DNA from 2 places in the Jeotgalicoccus saudimassiliensis genome. Region 1 is predicted to be linked to the other one. Evidence: riboswitches for the same ligand, from Rfam matches in the RefSeq annotation. Region 1 holds a riboswitch; the other holds the start of a gene.
The links. Region 1 has a riboswitch for thiamine pyrophosphate ahead of thiD (bifunctional hydroxymethylpyrimidine kinase/phosphomethylpyrimidine kinase). Riboswitches for the same ligand answer to the same signal wherever they lie in the genome.

Region 1 (3,234 bases):
GTACCATAGACGCTGGTAATAGCCACTTTTTAATCATTTCTTCACCTCTAAGTAATATCTCACATAAAAAAGATTGTACCATAAATAGAAGTGTATAAAAACTAATTTCATGGCATATGGTTAATATTTCACAAAGTTACTGCAACAATGCTGTCACGGTTTGTTCAATATTGTCAGAACCGGTAATTGCCGAGATAACGCAAATACCGTCCGCCCCGCTTTCCAGACAGTCTTTATAGTTTTTTTCTGTAATTCCTCCGATTGCTGCCGTCGGCAGTGCCGTCTGCTGAACTACTTCTTTTAAACCTTCAGTACCGATTGCTTCGCCTGCATCCGCTTTCGATAAAGTGCTGTATACAGGACCGATTCCGAGATAGGAAACCCGATCGAGACTGCTCTTTTTAAGTTCATTTAGATTCCCCACTGACAGTCCGATAATTTTATCCGAAAAATATTCCGGCAGCAGCTCAGGTTTCACGTCATCCTGACCGATATGAATACCGTCTGCTTCGACTGATTCTGCCAATTCCGCATTATCATTAACAATGAATGTCACAGCGTATTTTTTACACAGCGCTTTAACTTCCAGTGCAAAATCCAGCAGCTCCTGTCCCGACTTTATATTATCGCCTTTTTCACGTAGCTGAAAACAGGTCACGCCGGATTTAAATGCAGTCTCCAGATCTTTTAACGGATTCTCAAAACTGGATGATGCTGCGATCAGGTACAGCCGCAATATATTTTTATTCATGGACTTTCACCTTCTTCGTTTTATAGTCATCTGTTTTAAAATTATAAATTTCATCAATCAGTTTAACTGAAAATGTACCCGGACCTTCTGCGTATTGCGCTGCCTTTTCCGCTGCGATATTGTACAGACTGACAGCATATTCAATGCTTTCCGGCTGATTCTCAAGCGCTAAAAATGAAGCTGTTACAGCACCGAGTACGCATCCTGAGCCTGTAATAACTTCCAGATATTCATGACCGTTGTGCATTGTCTTCGTTAAATTCCCATCAGCATACGCATCCGTTTCACCGGTCACCAGTACCGGCACTTTTAGTACATCATACGCGGTTTTCGCAATTTCAACTGTATTCCCTTCAGTTACGTTATCAACGCCTTTAGAGAGCGTCTTTTGGCCGCTTAGCGCATGTATCTCGCCTGCATTCCCCTTTACAAGTGCAATATCGTAATTCCCGAGCAGTTTATCAGTGAAATTTTTACGGAACGCCGAAGCACCGTAGCCGACAGGGTCGAGAACAACCGGGATATTATAGTTATTAGCACAACGGGCCATCTCTTCATACAATGGCAGTTTCTCTTTAGTGCACGTTCCGATATTTAACAGCAGTGCACCTGCATGTTTTAAAATATCGGCAGCTTCATCAGATTCCCCGCTCATAATCGGAGAAGCACCGAGCGCCAGCAGACCATTTGCAGTAAACGGTTTAACGACATCATTCGTAATGCAGACAACGAGCGGACGTTCCTGTCTTAATTCATCAATCATCGGAATCAGTCTCCTTTATAACTGAAATGGTTCACCGGGCCGCTTCCTTTGCCGATACCGGGTGAATTTTGAATTGCGTTCGTAATATATGCTTTTCCTGTTTTAAACGCTTCTTCAATTGTACGGCCTTTCGCCAGTTCCGCAGTCAGCACTGCCGAGAATGTACAGCCGGTCCCGTGTGTCTGATCCGTATCGATACGACTGGCCGACAGCGTTGAAATACGGCTTCCGTCATATAAATAGTCAGTCGCATCACCTTCCAGATGACCGCCTTTAATAATCACACTCTCCGCACCCATATCATCCACAAAAACTTTCAGTGCTTTGTGAAGGTCGTTTTCTGACTGTATTTTCATACCGGCAATACTTTCAGCCTCGTGCAGATTAGGTGTGACAATATTTGCCAGCGGAATAAGTGTATCGATCAGCGTCGCCATCGACCGGTCTGTCATCAGACGGTCTCCGCTCGTAGCAATCATTACCGGATCCATTACATACGGAATATTGTACTTTCTGACATACTCTGCAATAACAGCCATCATATCCGCTTCAGCAATCATACCTGTCTTCATCGCATGCGGCACTTCATCGGAGAAGATGCTGTTCAGTTCTTTATCGATAAAATCCGCCGGTACGTTGTAAACGTCCTGCACGCCTAAAGTATTTTGTGCTGTCAGCGACGTGACCGCGGCCATTCCGTACACTCCTCGTGAATGCATTGCCTTCAAATCCGCAAATACACCTGCACCACCTGTCGGGTCCGTGCCCGCAACAGTTAAACCGATTGGTAACCCACTCATTTATATATCCTCCTGTAATTAAAAAACCCACTTCCGGCGAAGTGGGTTGAATGGTGTCAGAGTATATACGGATATACCCCTGTTATCATCAGCACTTCCCTACGCCGGCATAACCCGGATCAGGTAAAAAGGGACAAGCTTCTGCTATCTCAGCCGTATCGGCGCCCCCAGTGGATTTCTTATTGAATTTATTAACACAATCCTAACACATTTAACGCTTAGCTCAAAACAGGTTGCGGCGCTTAAACACTGACGCTCTAATCAGCGGCATGACACCACGGCTGATTTAATTTTACAATAGTTGTTTTAACACAAAAAAGACCGGGACAAAAATCCCGGTCTTTCGAATGTATTAATATTACAGTCTTGCACCACATACAGGCCAAGGCTGTGAACCTCTTTGGTTGTATAAAATTTGTGCTCTTTTAGTCTGCTCAGCTGCTGATGCGTTTGAAGCTACACCAGATCCGCCTACTGACTGCCAAGTTTGAGCGTCAAACTGGTAAAGACCGTGGTATAAACCATTTGAGCTTACTACGCTCGGGTTACCGCCTGATTCACATGCTGCTAAAGCACCCCAGTTTAAACCGCTGTTGTTAGAGCTGTTTGTGCTGACGTTTTGAGTTTGTTGTGCTGGCTGTTGTACAGGTTGTTGCGCAGGCTGCTGAACAGGTTCCTGTTGAACCGGCTCTTGTTGAACAGGTGCCTGTGCAGGCTCTTCGTATGTTTCTTCCTGAACAGGTGCCGCTGCAGTTTCTGTTTCAGTTTCTACAGCCGGGGCTTCTGCAACCGGTGCTGCTGCTTTAACAGCATCACCTGAAACGATTAATTCTTTACCTGCAAAGATAAGGTCTGATGACAGGTTGTTCCACTCTTTGAGATCTGCAACAGTTACATCAAATTCAACTGCGATTTCAAAT
Region 2 (3,234 bases), 1.4 Mb from region 1:
CATGTTCTGCTTTCGTATATAGTTTAACAGCAGATTGATTGCACGATGCTCATCGATATCATCTTCATAGTCGTAATCCGCCGGCTCATCCGCTTCAAAAACCGTGTAAAGCGGCGGGTCATTATAAATCCGGTGAATGATATGTTCACTTTCAGCGTTCGTGACAAGTTCACGGGCACCGAGCGTTTCAATTTCACTCTTCAGTTCCGTCTCGTCACTTGTTGAAAACGCAAAAATTTCACCTGTCGAAATATCCGCATAGCTGACTTCTGTTCTCTCATCCGTCTCATGCACTGCTAGAATGAAGTTGCTCGCCCCGTCATCCATGCCGAAGTCATCAATTAATGTTCCGGGCGTTATGACACGGACCACTTCTCTTTTGACCATGCCTTTTGTCTCTGTCGGATCTTCCATCTGTTCACAGATTGCTACTTTATATCCATTGTCGATCAGTTTCGCTATATAGTTACGCGCAGAATGGTACGGCACGCCGCACATCGGTATCGGATCCTTGCTTTTATCGCGTGAAGTTAATGTAATTTCGAGCACTTTCGCTGCAGTGACTGCATCGTCGTAAAAGAGCTCGTAAAAATCTCCAAGTCTGAATAAAAGCAGACTGTCCGGATGATTATCCTTAATTGAAAAATACTGCTTCATCATCGGTGTTGGTTCCCGCATTTTAACACTTCCTAAATTAATCTTGTCGTATTATTATAACACGCGTGCATGCTTATATCCGCAGTAAGACCCCGTGTTTTTCCAATTGTTTCAGGATGATAAAAGAGAGCCCCGCACCGATAAAGCTCGATACGAGAAATGCTGCTGCGACAATCGTGAACAGGCTCTCATCGAGTTCTAAAACGATGATGAGCGGGTACAGGCTGAGGGCACCGATGACGCCGGTGCCGAGTACTTCACCCATGGCTGCGAGCGACAGCTTTTTAGTGTATTTGTACAGGAGCCAGGCCGCGAGCGCGCCGATCATACTGCCGGGGTACGCGAACACTGTACCCGTACCGAATAGTACTCTGATGGTCGACGAGATAAACGCCTGCACGATGACCCACGGCCCGGTTAAAACCGCACCGAGCACATTGATGAGATGCTGAACCGGTGCTGCCCTGATAATGCCGATGGGAATCGTAACGACTGTACTTAAAATTACGTTTAAAGCGACGAAAGCTGCGGTGTAGGTCATATTTTTAGTAAGTTTATTAATTGTAGTTCCTCCTTTTTAGTCTGGCTGTGCTGTTTGTTTATGGGGCCGTATGAGTTCAATTAAATAAAAAAGAAAAATGGTGCTGAAATGCTCTTATATCAAGAGATTTCAACACCATTTAATATGCGGCTTATTTAAACTGATCCGGATCGCGGTTCGGCTTGTTGCGGATTGCAGCACCTGTTTCGCCCTGCATCAAATCTCCGCCTGTTGATTCGATAATTTCGCTCGTTACAGTTGAGCTGATTGCGTGCGAAACCATTTGAAGAAGCTCGTTCACGCCTGCCTGTGATTCTTTGAACTGGTCTACAAGCGGCATGTCGTCTAATTCCTGTTCGATTTTAGCAAGTTTTTCTTCCGTCATTTTGTAAGCACGTTCCTTACCGTAGTTTTGGAAGTTTACTGCCTGCTGCTGAAGACTTTTCAGGCTGGCCATTTTTTCACGGATTTCCTGATTCTCATGAATTTTTTCTTCCGCTTTTTTAAAGAACTCGACCTGCTCAGTTTCAGACATCATTTTACCAAGCTTTTTCGCCTCTTCTATTATTTCATCCTTTGTATACATTTAGAAGTTCCACCTTTTAGTTGTTATATATCATTCATTATATATGAAAGCTCCCATTTATTAAATGTAAATCTCCTGATTCGCTTGTCAAAGTACAAAAATGCACACTCTAGTCCTGGAGTGTGCATAACGAATCTATGCCACTTCCCTACGCTGGCATAATCCAGATCAGGTATTAAGAGTGTTTCTCAGCCCATAAGGGCACCTCCAGTGGTGTGCTTTATTCAGTTGATTCCATCTTAACTCAAGTTTGTGCAGCTTGTAAAATTTCCGGCAACCGGTCTATTTACTGATTGACCATATCGTAGTATTTGCCTTCCAGTTTCAGCAGCTCCTCTTCTGTTCCCGCTTCAAGCATTTCTCCCTGCCCGAGCACGAATATACGGTCGACCGCTTTAATGGTATTCAGCCTGTGGGCGATAATAATACTCGTCCGCCCTTTCATCAGACGTTCGAGTGATTCCTGAATCTTCAACTCGGTAATCGTGTCGATACTTGACGTCGCCTCATCAAGGAGCAGTATTGCCGGGTCTGTAATTAACGCACGGGCAATTGAAATCAGCTGCTTCTGCCCCTGTGAGATAAAGCCCTCATCCAGATCGAGCACAGTGTCGTAACCCTGCTCGAGCGTCATAATGAAGTCGTGGGCATTAGCCACTTTCGCCGCTTCAATTACTTCATCGTCTGTCGCATCCATTCTGCCGTAACGGATATTTTCGCGGATGGTCGCTTCGAACAGATACGGGTCCTGCAGCACGAATGCTGTCTGTGAACGGATATTCGTTCTCGTATAATCTTTAATGTTTTCACCGTCGACGAGAATGCGTCCTTTGTCCGTCTCATAAAATCTGGCGAGCAGCTGCATGACAGTCGTTTTCCCTGCACCTGTCGCACCGATTAATGCGACCGATTCGCCTGCACTCACGTCGAATGACAGATTTTTAATCGTCGGTTTCTGCTGCTGTTTACTGTACGAGAACGTCACATTTTCAAATTCGATATGCCCGCGAATCGTTTTATCAGTAATTTTACCGTCATCTTTTTCGGCAGGTGTATCGAGAATGTGGAACACGCGCTCTGCCCCTGCGACTGCCGAGAGCACCTGGTTTAACTGGTTCGATAAATCAGCGAGCGGGCGCGTAAACTGGCGGGCGTATTCCGCGAATACGACAATTATTCCGACAGTGACAACACCGTTTGTCGTCAGTGCGAGAATCCCCCCTGCCCCTGCAACTATCGTAAATGACAGGTTGTTCAGCATGTTCATTATTTTAGGAATGAACCCCGAGTACAGGTTGGCCCAGAACGTCACTTCTCTTAAGTTTTTCGCACGGCTTTCAAAATTATCCACCGCACGCTCTTCCTGCGAGAACACTTTAACAATTTCCTGCCCTGAAACGATCTCTTCAATGTAGCCGTTCAGTTCACCTGTACGGCGCTGACGCATTTT

Region 2: it holds a riboswitch for thiamine pyrophosphate, as region 1 does, so the genes downstream of both, RZ44_RS02740 (YlbF/YmcA family competence regulator) here and thiD (bifunctional hydroxymethylpyrimidine kinase/phosphomethylpyrimidine kinase) in region 1, are expected to answer to the same signal.

What each region holds. Positions count from the first base shown of each region.
Region 1 is NZ_CCSE01000001.1:1,972,131-1,975,364, reverse strand. It holds gene yidC (membrane protein insertase YidC) at 1-37, opposite strand, end outside; gene thiE (thiamine phosphate synthase) at 137-751, opposite strand; gene thiM (hydroxyethylthiazole kinase) at 744-1,514, opposite strand; gene thiD (bifunctional hydroxymethylpyrimidine kinase/phosphomethylpyrimidine kinase) at 1,520-2,314, opposite strand; TPP riboswitch at 2,394-2,493, opposite strand; gene RZ44_RS09820 (transglycosylase family protein) at 2,673-3,234, opposite strand, start outside.
Region 2 is NZ_CCSE01000001.1:560,672-563,905, reverse strand. It holds gene mutS (DNA mismatch repair protein MutS) at 1-678, opposite strand, end outside; gene thiW (energy coupling factor transporter S component ThiW) at 731-1,198, opposite strand; gene RZ44_RS02740 (YlbF/YmcA family competence regulator) at 1,350-1,784, opposite strand; TPP riboswitch at 1,913-2,003, opposite strand; gene RZ44_RS02735 (ABC transporter ATP-binding protein) at 2,071-3,234, opposite strand, start outside.